DNA from 4 places in the Lelliottia amnigena genome. Region 3 is predicted to be linked to each of the others. Evidence: predicted binding sites of a transcription regulator. Region 3 holds the regulator's gene; each other region holds the start of a gene.

Region 1 (3,147 bases), 360 kb from region 3:
ATTAAAATTAAACATAAGCAATTCATATATATAGCAATGCGCCAGTCTTTTTATTCAGCAATCAGTTCTGAAATTTGAGGTGGTTCACAAAGTTCCAGTAAATTCACATTTAGTTACACATAATTGCTTTTTGTTACCCAATCTTTATCTTTGTAGCACTTTCAGGCTAGCGAAACGGTTCTTTGAATGGAAAGATGCCTGTCAGATACATAAAGACACCAAACTCTCATCAATAGTTCCGGAAATATTTATTGACAGAATTTATTGAGTGCAGTGGCGAGTGTCATAAAAAAACCAATGAGGGTAATAAATAATGATGAAGCGCAATATCCTGGCAGTGGTTATCCCTGCCCTGCTGGTAGCCGGTGCAGCAAACGCTGCAGAAATCTATAACAAAAACGGCAACAAACTGGACTTCTACGGTAAAGTTGTTGGTGAGCATGGCTTCACCACTTCTGGCGAACACGCAAATGCTGACTCCTCTTACGGCCAGATTGGCTTTAAAGGCGAAACTCAGGTTAACGATCAGGTAACTGGTTACGGTCAGTGGGAATATCGTGCACGTGCTGGCGCTGCTGAAGGCGATCAGACTAACGTGACTCGTCTGGCATTCGCGGGTATCAAAGTTTCTGACGCAGGTTCTTTGGACTACGGTCGTAACTACGGCATCGTTTACGATGTTGAGTCTTACACCGATATGGCTCCATCCTTCTCCGGCGAAACCTGGGGTGGCGGTTATACCGATAACTACATGACCAGCCGTTCTACCGGCCTGCTGACCTACCGTAACAGCAACTTCTTCGGTCTGGTTGATGGTCTGAACTTCGGCGTTCAGTACCAGGGTAAAAACGACCGCACTGACAACCTGAATAAAGCAAATGGCGACGGCGTTGGTCTGTCTCTGGGTTACGAGTTCGGTGAAGGCTTCGGTCTGATCGGTGCATACTCCACTGCAAACCGTACTGTTGAGCAGAAAAAAGACGGCAAAGGTGACGAAGCTCAATCTTGGGCTGTTGGCGCGAAATACGACGCAAACAACATCTACCTGGCAACCGTGTATGCAGAAACTCGCAACATGAGCATCCTGGGTAACAGCGGCGAGAAAAATACCGCAAATGACGATGGTGAGTTCTACAACGTAGCTAACAAAACTCAGAACTTTGAAGTTATCGCTCAGTACCAGTTCGATTTCGGCCTGCGTCCTTCCGTATCTTACGTTCAGTCTAAAGGCAAAGACCTGAACGGTATCGGCGACCGCGACCTGGCTAAATACATCACCACTGGCGCGACTTACTACTTCAACAAGAACTTCAACGTATACGGTGACTACCGTTTCAACCTGTTGGATGACAAAGACGCAGACACTAGCTGGGTTGGTTCTGACAACCAGGCAACTGTTGGTGTAACTTACCAGTTCTAATAAGCAAGCAGCCCTCTCTGCTAAATGCCTAGAAAACAGGACTTCGGTCCTGTTTTTTTATGCCTGAAAGTAAATAATGGCGACTTTTGAAAAGGCGCACGCTTTTTGTCGCAAACGGTTGGCATTTTGTAGATCAACCGTTAACCTGATAGCGGATTTCACTTCTGTAATCACAATGGAACCTCGTCATGTTTGAGAACATTACCGCTGCCCCTGCCGACCCTATTCTGGGCCTGGCCGATCTGTTTCGTGCTGATGACCGTCCGACCAAAATTAATCTGGGGATTGGTGTCTATAAAGATGAGACCGGCAAGACACCGGTTCTGACCAGTGTTAAAAAGGCCGAGCAGTATCTGCTGGAAAATGAAAATACCAAAAATTACCTCGGCATTGATGGTATTCCGGAATTTGGTCATTGCACTCAGGAACTGCTGTTTGGCAAAGGCAACGCGATTATCAGCGATAAACGTGCTCGCACAGCGCAAACACCTGGCGGTACTGGCGCACTGCGCGTCGCGGCGGATTTCCTTGCAAAAAATACCTCTGTCAAGCGCGTCTGGGTAAGTAATCCTAGCTGGCCGAACCATAAAAGCGTGTTTAATTCCGCGGGTCTGGAAGTGTGTGAATACGCCTATTATGACGCGGTGAATCACACCCTGGATTTTGACGGCCTGCTGGCAAGCCTGAATGAAGCGCAAGCGGGTGACGTTGTTCTGTTCCATGGCTGCTGCCACAACCCAACCGGTATTGATCCTACGCTTGAGCAGTGGGAAACGCTGGCAAAACTGTCTGCTGAAAAAGGCTGGCTGCCGCTGTTCGATTTCGCCTATCAGGGCTTTGCTCGCGGCCTGGAAGAAGATGCTGAAGGCCTGCGCGCTTTTGCTGCGCTGCATCAGGAGCTGATTGTCGCAAGTTCCTATTCCAAGAACTTTGGCCTGTACAATGAGCGCGTAGGCGCCTGTACGCTGGTTGCGTCTGATGAGCAGACCGTTGACCGTGCCTTTAGCCAGATGAAATCCGTTATTCGTGCCAACTACTCGAACCCACCGGCGCACGGTGCTTCCGTGGTTGCGACAATTCTCAGCAATGACGCGCTGCGCGCCATCTGGGAACAAGAGCTAAACGATATGCGCCAGCGTATCCAGCGTATGCGTCTGCTGTTCGTGAACACGCTGGCGGAGAAAGGCGCGGATCGCGATTTCAGCTTCATTACCAGGCAGAACGGGATGTTCTCGTTTAGCGGCTTGACCAAAGAGCAGGTTCTGCGTCTGCGCGAGGAGTTCGGTGTCTACGCTGTCGCTTCTGGTCGCGTCAACGTTGCGGGTATGACGCCCGATAATATGGCGCCACTTTGCGAAGCCATTGTCGCAGTACTGTAAGCGACAATAGGTAAAAATAAAGCCCGCTTCAGCGGGCTTTTTTATTTGCTTTACCAGACAGGCATTTCATCCTGCAGGAACGGATTGTGCAAACGCTCATATCCCAGCGTCGACATCGGTCCATGCCCCGCAATAAACGTCACGTCGTCGCCCAACGGCAACAGCTTCTGTTTAATTGACTGAATTAACTGTCCGTGATCGCCGCGTGGAAAATCGCTGCGTCCTACGCCACCTTTGAAAATCACGTCGCCTGAGATCAGCAAACGCGATTGGTCATCAAAGAAAACGATATGCCCCGGCGTGTGGCCCGGGCAATGCAATATCTGTAACGTCACATTCCCGACGTTC
Region 2 (3,147 bases), 820 kb from region 3:
GGCAGCAGGGGAACGATGGCTTCGAGCGTCGCGCTCAGACGATCCGTATCATCATCGTTGAGGTTCAGGTGACCAACTTTACGCCCTTCACGCACCTCTTTGTCGTACCAGTGCAGATGAACCAGCGGCAGCTTCAGCCAGTCGTAGTTCAGCGCGGTGCCAATCAGATTGATCATCACCGATGGGCTGTTCACCACCGGCTGCGGCAGTGGCAGATCGGTAATCGCCCGCAGATGCAATTCGAACTGGCTGATGGACGCGCCGTTTTGCGTCCAGTGTCCGCTGTTATGCACGCGAGGAGCAAGCTCATTAATCAGCAAACCCGCAGGCGTGATAAAGCACTCCATCGCCATGACGCCCACGTAACCCAGCTCTTGCATGATGGCAGACAGCATGGTTTCTGCCTGCGCCTGCTGCCCGGCATCGGCGTGCGGGAAGACGACGCTGGTACGCAGAATACCGTCCTGATGCAGGTTATGCGTCAGTGGGTAAAAGACCGTGCTGCCGTCATGCGCGCGCGCGCCAACCAGCGAGACTTCACCGCTAAAATTGATGCCCTGCTCAACGATACATTCGCCGTAGCAATCCGTCGGCAGGTCTGCGGTTTCGTGCTGGCGTAAACGCCACTGACCGCGTCCGTCGTAGCCACCCGTGCGACGCTTCACGATAGCCAGATCGCCCAGCTTATCGAAAACGGCAGGCCATTCGCTTTCGCTCGCGAGCAATTGCCACGGCGCGGTGGCGAGATTCAGCTTATCGAACAGCTGCTTTTGCGTCAGACGGTCAGCAATAATGGGGAATACATCGCGGTTAACAAAGGCGTTGTGACGCGCCAGTTCACGCGTTAATGCGGTTTCGGGCCAGCGCTCAATTTCAGCGGTGATAACGCTTTGCTGAAATGGCACGGCTTCAGGCTCTGCATCCAGCCCAACGGGCCAGACGGCGATACCCAACGGTTCACCCGCCTGACGCAGCATTCGACCTAACTGCCCGTTACCGAGAACGCAAACTTGTTTCATGCTGCACCTCGCGGGTCCGGGTTTTCCAGCACCTCGTCGGTCTGCGAACGACGCCATTCGACCAGACGCTGATGCAAGGCTTTGTCGTGGGTCGCCAGAATTTGGGTCGCCAGCAGGGCTGCATTCGCCGCGCCCGCTCTACCAATCGCCAGCGTGCCGACCGGAATACCACGCGGCATCTGGACGATGGAGTAAAGGCTGTCGACGCCGCTTAGCGCTGCGCTTTGCACCGGTACACCAAGCACCGGGACCAGCGTTTTAGCGGCAATCATGCCTGGCAGATGTGCTGCACCACCCGCACCAGCAATAATCACCTGATAGCCGTTCTCTTCTGCGCCTTCGGCGAAGCTGAACAGTTTATCGGGGGTGCGGTGCGCGGAGACCACTTCAACGTGGTGCGGAACGTTCAGGATTTCGAAGATTTCGGCGGCAAACTGCATGGTAGCCCAGTCGCTTTTGGACCCCATCACGATGGCGACACGCGCCGGATTATTGCGGGAAGACATGCGTCTTAAAACTCCTGTGGTGCGGAACACACTGCTTTGAGGGCACAGAGAATAGCATGATATACAGGCAAGGAAAACGGTTGCGTCGCCAGAATACCGGCAAAAAAAGGCGTTAATTAAAACGGAAACGAGATGAGTTCAACGCCTTCTGGCGTGACTTTTACCATTGAACCTTCGCTGTGCCAGGCACCCAATACAACACGATGCGCGGGTTCGCCGTTGGCAGTGAGTTGATGCACGTCCGGGCGATGGGTGTGACCGTGAATTAACCACTGCACGCGATGTTTTTCCATTATTTCAACGACCGCATGCGGGTTGACGTCCATGATCGTCATGGATTTGCTGCTGTTCGCCGATTTACTGCCCGCGCGCATTTTGGCGGCGATACGGCTGCGGATAAACAGAGGTAGGGCCAGAAACAGGGTTTGAATCCAGGGGGTGTGGACTTTAGCGCGAAAAGCCAGATAGCCCGTGTCGTCGGTGCATAGCGTGTCGCCGTGCATAATGAGGACGTTGCGGCCATATAATTCGAGCACTTTTTCTTCCGGCAACAATGTTATGCCGCTTTCGCGAGCGAAGCGTTTGCCGATCAGAAAATCGCGATTGCCGTGAATGAAATAGCAGGGGACGCCAGAATCGACCAGCGCTTTGATCGCCGCCGCCATTTCACGGTGGAGGGGATTCGGGTCGTCGTCGCCAATCCAGGCCTCAAACAAATCGCCAAGAATGTACAGGGCGTGTGCAGTACGCGCTTCATCCTGTAGAAAATGCAGAAAACCGGCGGTAATCGCCGGTTCTTCTGTTTGCAGATGCAGATCCGCAATAAAGAGTGTCGCCACCAATTACTCGCTGACGGTCACGCTTGTGATGATAACGTCTTCTTTTGGAACGTCCTGATGCATACCGCTGCGGCCAGTTGAAACGCCTTTGATCTTCTCAACAACGTCCATACCTTCAACCACTTCTGCAAACACACAATAACCCCAACCCTGCAGATTCTCGCCGGAGAAGTTCAGGAAGTCGTTGTCTGCTACGTTGATGAAGAACTGTGCAGTTGCAGAGTGCGGAGCCTGAGTACGGGCCATAGCCAGCGTACCGCGGGTGTTTTTCAGACCGTTATTCGCTTCGTTTTTGATCGCTTCTTTGGTGTCTTTCTGGATCATGCCAGGTTCGAAACCGCCGCCCTGGATCATAAAACCGTTGATCACACGGTGGAAAATCGTGTTGTTGTAGAAGCCTTCGCGACAGTAGTCCAGGAAGTTTTTAACTGTTTCAGGCGCTTTATCATCAAATGTTTTGACGACGATATCGCCATGATTAGTGTGGAAAGTAACCATTTTTTCATCCTGTTCCGTTATAGTGGTGCTTCGACCCACATAAGGGTCACATATAGGGGTTTGTTATAGCATAACCGCAGGATGCGATCACCTTGCATTGCGTGCTGATCCTATCCCGAATTATAGGTATTATACGGTCTTTACGATCCACACACGTTTACATGGAATCTTTGATGTTAAAAATCTTTAATACTCTGACGCGCCAAAAAGAGGAATTCAAACCTATTCATGCCGGGGAAGTCGGCATGTACGTGTGTGGTATTACCGTCTACGATCTCTGTCACA
Region 3 (3,147 bases):
TACCAGCAGCCAGGTTGCATCACGCACCCACAGCATGCCCAGACATCCCAGCGCAAAGATGGTTAACCCGAGAAGAAGAATAGGTTTGCAGCCATAACGGTCAGAGAGCGGTCCCCACAGCAGCTGTGCGAAGGCAAAACCGGCCAGGAACAAGCTGAGGCTTGCGCTGATCGCGGCAGCAGGTGTCTGCAGGTCTTCCTGCATCGCGGCAAACGCCGGCAAATACATGTCGGTGGCTAAAAAGCCCAGCACGCTCAAACCGCCGAGCCAGACTAAGAATCCGTTGTTGGGTTGCATTGTCATTTCCTAATGAAGGCAGGTGTACTTTGGCGCAGAGTGTAGGGAGTGCAATCTGGCTTGTGAAACGCTAATATTTGGCGGTTGCGTTCAAAAATTTTGCAGGCAAAAAATGTGGTCTGAATATTCATTAGAAGTTGTGGATGCTGTCGCCCGAAATGGTAGCTTTAGCGGAGCCGCGCAAGAACTGCATCGCGTACCGTCTGCCGTCAGCTATACGGTACGTCAGATGGAGGAGTGGCTGGCGGTTCCCTTGTTCGAACGCCGTCATCGGGATGTCGTTCTGACCCCCGCTGGCGTATGGTTTTTGAAAGAAGGCCGATCTGTTATCAAAAAAATGATGATCACGCGTGAACAGTGCCAGCAGATTGCCAATGGCTGGCGCGGCCATCTTTCGATTGCGGTGGATAACATCGTTAAACCTGAACGGACGCGGCAGATGGTAGTCGATTTCTATCGCCATTTCTCGGATGTGGAACTTCGCGTGTCCCAGGAAGTGTTTAATGGCGTGTGGGATGCGTTATCCGACGGTAGGGTGGAGATGGCGATCGGCGCGACACAGGCCATTCCCGTCGGGGGCCGCTATGCCTTTCGGGACATGGGAACATTGAGCTGGCGCTGCGTGGTGGCAAGCGATCATCCTCTGGCAACGATTGAAGGCCCACTGAGTGATGACGTGTTGCGCAACTGGCCGTCGTTGGTGATGGAGGATACGTCACGATCGCTGCCAAAACGCATCACCTGGCTGCTTGATAACCAGCGGCGGGTCGTCGCGCCAGACTGGGAATCGTCGGCAACCTGTTTGTCGGCTGGGTTGTGTGTGGGGATGGTGCCTGTGCATTTCGCGCGTCCACGGATCGATCGCGGAGAATGGGTGGCGCTCGAGCTTGAAAATCCGTTTCCGGTCGCGGCCTGCTGCCTGACATGGCAGCAAAACGATATGTCGCCTGCGCTGGCCTGGTTGCTGGACTATTTAGGTGATAGTGAAACGCTGAACAGAGAGTGGCTACGGGAGCCGGAATAACCGGCCCCGTAGAAACGATTAACGACGGTAATCGCGGAACGGTCCATCAGCGACGGAGCGACGTTCAATCAGACGCGGATGGACTTCAATTGACTGAGACTCTTCACGCTTGCTGACGATACGATCCATCAGCATGTTGAACGCCGTTTCACCCAGGGAGTCTTTCGGCTGATGAATCGTCGTCAGTGCGGGAGTAAAGTAGCGAGCGTTGCGCACGTTATCATACCCGATCACGGAAATATCCTGCGGGACGCGTAAACCCAGCTCATCGGCTGCGCAAAGCGCACCCATTGCCATAATATCACCGCCGCAGAACACGGCTGTCGGACGATGTGACTGCGAAACAATCTGCTGCATCGCGCGGTAGCCCGATTCTGGCTCAAAGTCGCCCTGTACAATCCAGTTTTCCGGGACGGTAATCAGCGCTTCTTCCATGGCTTTCATAAAGCCCGCCAGGCGGCCAGCTCCGGTGTTGCGCTCAAGCGGGCCGGGGATGACACCAATCTCGCGATGACCACGTTCGATCAGGTAACGGCCAGCCATGTAACCGCCTTCGAAGGCGTTATCGTTAACGGAATCGGTAAAGTCTGCGCGCGTGTCACCCCAATCCATTACCACCATTGGGATATGACGATACTCCTCGAGCATCGACAGCACGGATTCTGGATATTCGGAACACATGACCAACAGGCCATCGACGCGCTTTTGCGCCATCATCGACAGGTAAGCGCGCTGTTTTTCCTGGCTGTTCCAGGCATTTCCCAGAATCAGGGTATAGCCTTTCTGGAAGCAGTTTTTCTCAACCGCTTCGATAATTTCGGCGAAATAGGCCGCTTCACTGCTGGTCGCCAGCAGACCAATTGACTTGGTGTGATTCACTTTCAAGCTGCGAGCAACGGCGCTCGGTGAGTAGTGCAATTCTTTGATTGCAGCCCAAACGGCGTTGCGCGTCTCTTCCGCCACGAAACGGGTTTTGTTAATTACATGTGATACGGTTGTAGTGGAAACGTTTGCGCGTTTCGCTACATCTTTAATTGTTGCCATTAGCTGTCACTCCAGACCATATCCTAAGCTCCTGATAAATTGAGAGGTAAACGTTTGCCTTCTCTCACCCTAATCTCGCAAATTGAATTGCGATACGCCGGGAAAACGACACAGGACGTCAGGAGGGGGTCAGTGGCCGGTACGCTTATAAATTTAGCGTGGAATTTTGTCTTATCTTGATGAAAAGGGGAAGCGCAAAAAAGGTTATCAGCCTAAATCCAGGAAGATTTTTGAGGTAAACTGTGTAAAAATGAGCAAGCTCACTTTTCATGTGGGGATTAAAAGGAGAAAAATTGATGAATACCGATCTTAAGTTTTCGTTAACGACCACGATTATCGTGCTGGGTTTGATTGTTGCGGCAAGTTTTACAGCTATTCTGCACTGATTCAGGCGGGGGAGAGCCTTCTCCCTCGTTTTCTTCCTTTCATTGTTACTCTCCCGACAATAATCTTTTGCCAATTTGTTAACTTCTCATTTTTTGTGATTGCTGTCATGCTTTCGGCATGTTTTTCTGTGTCGCGTAAAGGCACAGTATCCGGAGTTAATGAATGAAAATCAATTTTCCACTGCTGGCCCTTGCGATTGGCGCATTTGGGATCGGCACCACCGAGTTTTCCCCAATGGGGCTTTTACCGGTCATCGCTAAAGGGGTTGACGTTTCTATTCCTGCGGCGGGCATGCTGATCAGTGCTTATGCCATTGGCGTGATGATCGGCGCACCCCTGATGACGTTACTGCTTTCCCATCGCGCGCGTCGTAATGCGCTTATTTTTCTGATGGC
Region 4 (3,147 bases), 1.2 Mb from region 3:
CTCTCGGCGCTGTGGCTTTTTAAGCAGGCGAAGCTGGACGTAGTGATCCTGGAAGTCGGTCTCGGTGGGCGTCTTGATGCCACCAATATGGTTGATGCCGATGTTTCGGTGGTCACCAGCATCGCACTGGATCATATCGACTGGCTGGGACCGGACCGCGAAAGTATTGGTCGTGAGAAAGCGGGCATTTTCCGGGCGAATAAACCGGCCGTCGTGGGCGAGCCTGATATGCCGCATACCATTGCCGATGTGGCGCAAGAAAAGGGCTCTGTCCTGCTGCGTCGTGGCGTGGACTGGCAGTATGACGTGACGGAAAACGACTGGCGCTTCAGTGATGCGCAGGGTGTTCTCGAGCATCTTCCGCTCCCGCATGTTCCTCAGCCCAATGCCGCCACCGCGCTCGCAGCGATACGCGCAAGCGGTTTGAACGTCAGCGAGCAGGCTATCCGCGACGGCATCCAAAACGCTATGCTTCCGGGACGTTTCCAGATAGTGAGTGAATCGCCGCGTTTGATTCTGGACGTTGCGCACAACCCACACGCTGCTGGCTATCTCGCAGAACGCCTGAAATCATTGCCAAAAAACGGGCGCGTTCTGGCGGTTATCGGTATGCTTCATGATAAAGATATTGGCGGTACGCTGGCCTGCATGGAGAGTGTTGTCGATTGCTGGTATTGTGCTCCACTGGAAGGGCCACGCGGTGCGACTGCTGAACAGCTGATGGAACATATCAGCGCAGGAACCGCTTATGATAGCGTGGCACAGGCGTGGCATGCGGCGATGGCTGATGCTAAACCTGAAGATACCGTGCTGGTATGTGGGTCATTCCATACCGTTGCACATGTCATGGAAGTGATGGACGCGGGGAGAACCAGTGGCGAGTAAGTTTCAGAACCGTTTAACAGGAACCATTGTGTTGGTGGCGCTGGGAGTGATTATTCTTCCTGGCCTGTTGGATGGGCAAAAAAAACATTATCAGGATGAATTTGCGGCAATCCCACTGGTGCCAAAACCAGGCGATCGTGATGAACCTGACATGTTACCTGCGGCAACGCAGGCGCTGCCGGCACAGCCGCCAGAAGGTGCCGCGGAAGAAGTGCGCGCCGGAGACGCGGCTGCGCCATCGCTGGATGGCACTCGCTTAACCGGCAACGGCAGCAACGAGCTGGATCCTGTCGCAGAGCCGGTGGTGCAACCGAAGCCTGTCGAGAAAGCAAAACCTGTCGAAAAACCTCAACCGAAACCGCAGCGAGATAAAGCCAGCGAGCAAATTGCTGCTGCGACGGAAGTGCCTCCGGAAAAACCGGTCCAGGAAGAAAAACCTGCACCAACCGGAAAAGCCTACGTTGTGCAGTTGGGCGCGTTAAAAAATGCCGATAAAGTCAATGAAGTCGTCGGTAAATTACGCGGTGCGGGATATCGTGTTTACACTTCACCTTCGACGCCAGTGCAGGGTAAAATTACCCGCATTCTCGTCGGCCCGGATGCCTCGAAAGATAAACTGAAAGGGTCGCTTGGCGAGCTGAAGCAGATTTCAGGTCTGAGCGGCGTGGTGATGAATTACAGTGCAAACTGATTGACCTTATCCCGTCCCTTTCTCTAAAAAGAGCGGGAGAAAACCGTCCCATTTTCCCTTTGAGGAGAGGGGGACGGTGAGAGGAGAAGGTCCAGGCATCCGTCCGAAGAGACGTAAGAAGCCCTCGGCGTTGAACATTTTTTCAGCGCCTTTTTTATTTACGCGGGGGAAGGAAATCCCTACGCAAACGTTTTCTTTTTCTGTTAGAATTCGCCCCGAACTGGATGACAGGGCGTTTAATCGTGGGACATATATGGTCTGGATTGATTACGCCATCATTGCGGTGATTGGTTTTTCCTGTCTGGTTAGCCTGATCCGTGGCTTTGTTCGTGAAGCGTTATCGCTGGTGACATGGGGTTGTGCTTTCTTTGTTGCCAGTCATTACTACACGTACCTGTCCGTTTGGTTCACGGGCTTTGAAGATGAACTGGTCCGAAATGGGATCGCCATCGCGGTGCTGTTTGTTGCGACGCTACTCGTCGGCGCTATCGTCAATTACGTGATAGGTCAGCTGGTCGAGAAAACCGGTCTGTCAGGAACAGACAGGGTGTTGGGGATCTGTTTTGGTGCGTTGCGAGGCGTATTGATTGTGGCCGCGATACTGTTCTTCCTTGATACCTTTACCGGGGTTTCAAAAGGTGAAGACTGGCAGAAATCGCAGTTGATACCACAGTTCAGCTTCATCATCAGATGGTTCTTTGACTATCTGCAAAGCTCGTCGAGTTTCTTGCCCAGGGTCTAACCCTGAGTTGTGGCTTAGAGTTTGGTTTATTAGGGTACGTGTTCGCTCCAGTTGTTGGGCGCTGTCTGCGCTCAAACGGCCTGCGACAATGACGCCTACTAAACCACGCTCTTAACGAGGAAAAGACGAATGTGCGGTATTGTCGGTATCGCCGGTTTCATGCCGGTAAACCAGTCTATCTATGACGCGTTATCGGTGCTTCAGCACCGTGGTCAGGATGCAGCGGGTATCATCACGATTGATGCAAACAACTGCTTCCGTTTACGCAAAGCGAATGGCCTGGTCAACGATGTGTTTGAAGCCCGCCATATGCAGCGCCTGCAAGGCAACATGGGTGTTGGTCACGTTCGTTATCCTACTGCTGGCAGTTCCAGCGCTTCTGAAGCTCAGCCTTTTTATGTGAACTCACCGTACGGTATTACGCTTGCCCACAATGGCAATCTGACCAATGCGCATGAGCTACGTAAAAAGCTCTTCGAAGAGAAACGTCGCCACATTAACACCACTTCTGATTCAGAAATCCTGCTCAATATCTTTGCCAGTGAGCTGGATAACTTTCGCCATTATCCGCTGGAAGCAGACAACATTTTTGCCGCGATTGCCGCGACAAATCGCCTGATTCGGGGCGCTTACGCCTGCGTCGCGATGATTATCGGCCACGGTATGGTGGCCTTCCGCGACCCGAACGGTATTCGTCCGCTGGTGCTGGGTAAACGCGATCTGGGTGATGGCCGAACCGAATACATGGTTGCCTCCGAGAGTGTGGCGTTAGACACGCTGGGCTTCGAATTCCTGCGCGACGTTGCGCCGGGTGAAGCGGTGTACGTTA

The links. The regulator PurR, encoded in region 3, represses purine synthesis genes. The targets are predictions, from matches to a motif close to CANGCAAACGTTTGCNTG.
Region 1: I6L74_RS15575 (amino acid aminotransferase) is a predicted target of PurR. The motif match lies at 1,528-1,545, and genes of this name have one in related genera.
Region 2: purE (5-(carboxyamino)imidazole ribonucleotide mutase) is a predicted target of PurR. The motif match lies at 1,595-1,612, and genes of this name have one in related genera.
Region 4: cvpA (colicin V production protein) is a predicted target of PurR. The motif match lies at 1,757-1,774, and genes of this name have one in related genera.

Annotation. Positions count from the first base shown of each region.
Region 1 is NZ_CP077236.1:3,335,453-3,338,599, reverse strand. Features, by position in the region: gene I6L74_RS15580 (porin) at 314-1,420, shown strand; gene I6L74_RS15575 (amino acid aminotransferase) at 1,609-2,799, shown strand; gene I6L74_RS15570 (MBL fold metallo-hydrolase) at 2,850-3,147, opposite strand, start outside.
Region 2 is NZ_CP077236.1:2,872,667-2,875,813, forward strand. Features, by position in the region: gene purK (5-(carboxyamino)imidazole ribonucleotide synthase) at 1-1,019, opposite strand, end outside; gene purE (5-(carboxyamino)imidazole ribonucleotide mutase) at 1,016-1,525, opposite strand; gene lpxH (UDP-2,3-diacylglucosamine diphosphatase) at 1,642-2,364, opposite strand; gene ppiB (peptidylprolyl isomerase B) at 2,368-2,862, opposite strand; gene cysS (cysteine--tRNA ligase) at 3,036-3,147, shown strand, end outside.
Region 3 is NZ_CP077236.1:3,691,131-3,694,277, forward strand. Features, by position in the region: gene punC (purine nucleoside transporter PunC) at 1-297, opposite strand, end outside; gene punR (DNA-binding transcriptional activator PunR) at 410-1,321, shown strand; gene purR (HTH-type transcriptional repressor PurR) at 1,340-2,365, opposite strand; gene cydH (cytochrome bd-I oxidase subunit CydH) at 2,662-2,751, shown strand; gene I6L74_RS17405 (MFS transporter) at 2,915-3,147, shown strand, end outside.
Region 4 is NZ_CP077236.1:408,054-411,200, reverse strand. Features, by position in the region: gene folC (bifunctional tetrahydrofolate synthase/dihydrofolate synthase) at 1-885, shown strand, start outside; gene dedD (cell division protein DedD) at 875-1,576, shown strand; gene cvpA (colicin V production protein) at 1,830-2,318, shown strand; gene purF (amidophosphoribosyltransferase) at 2,448-3,147, shown strand, end outside.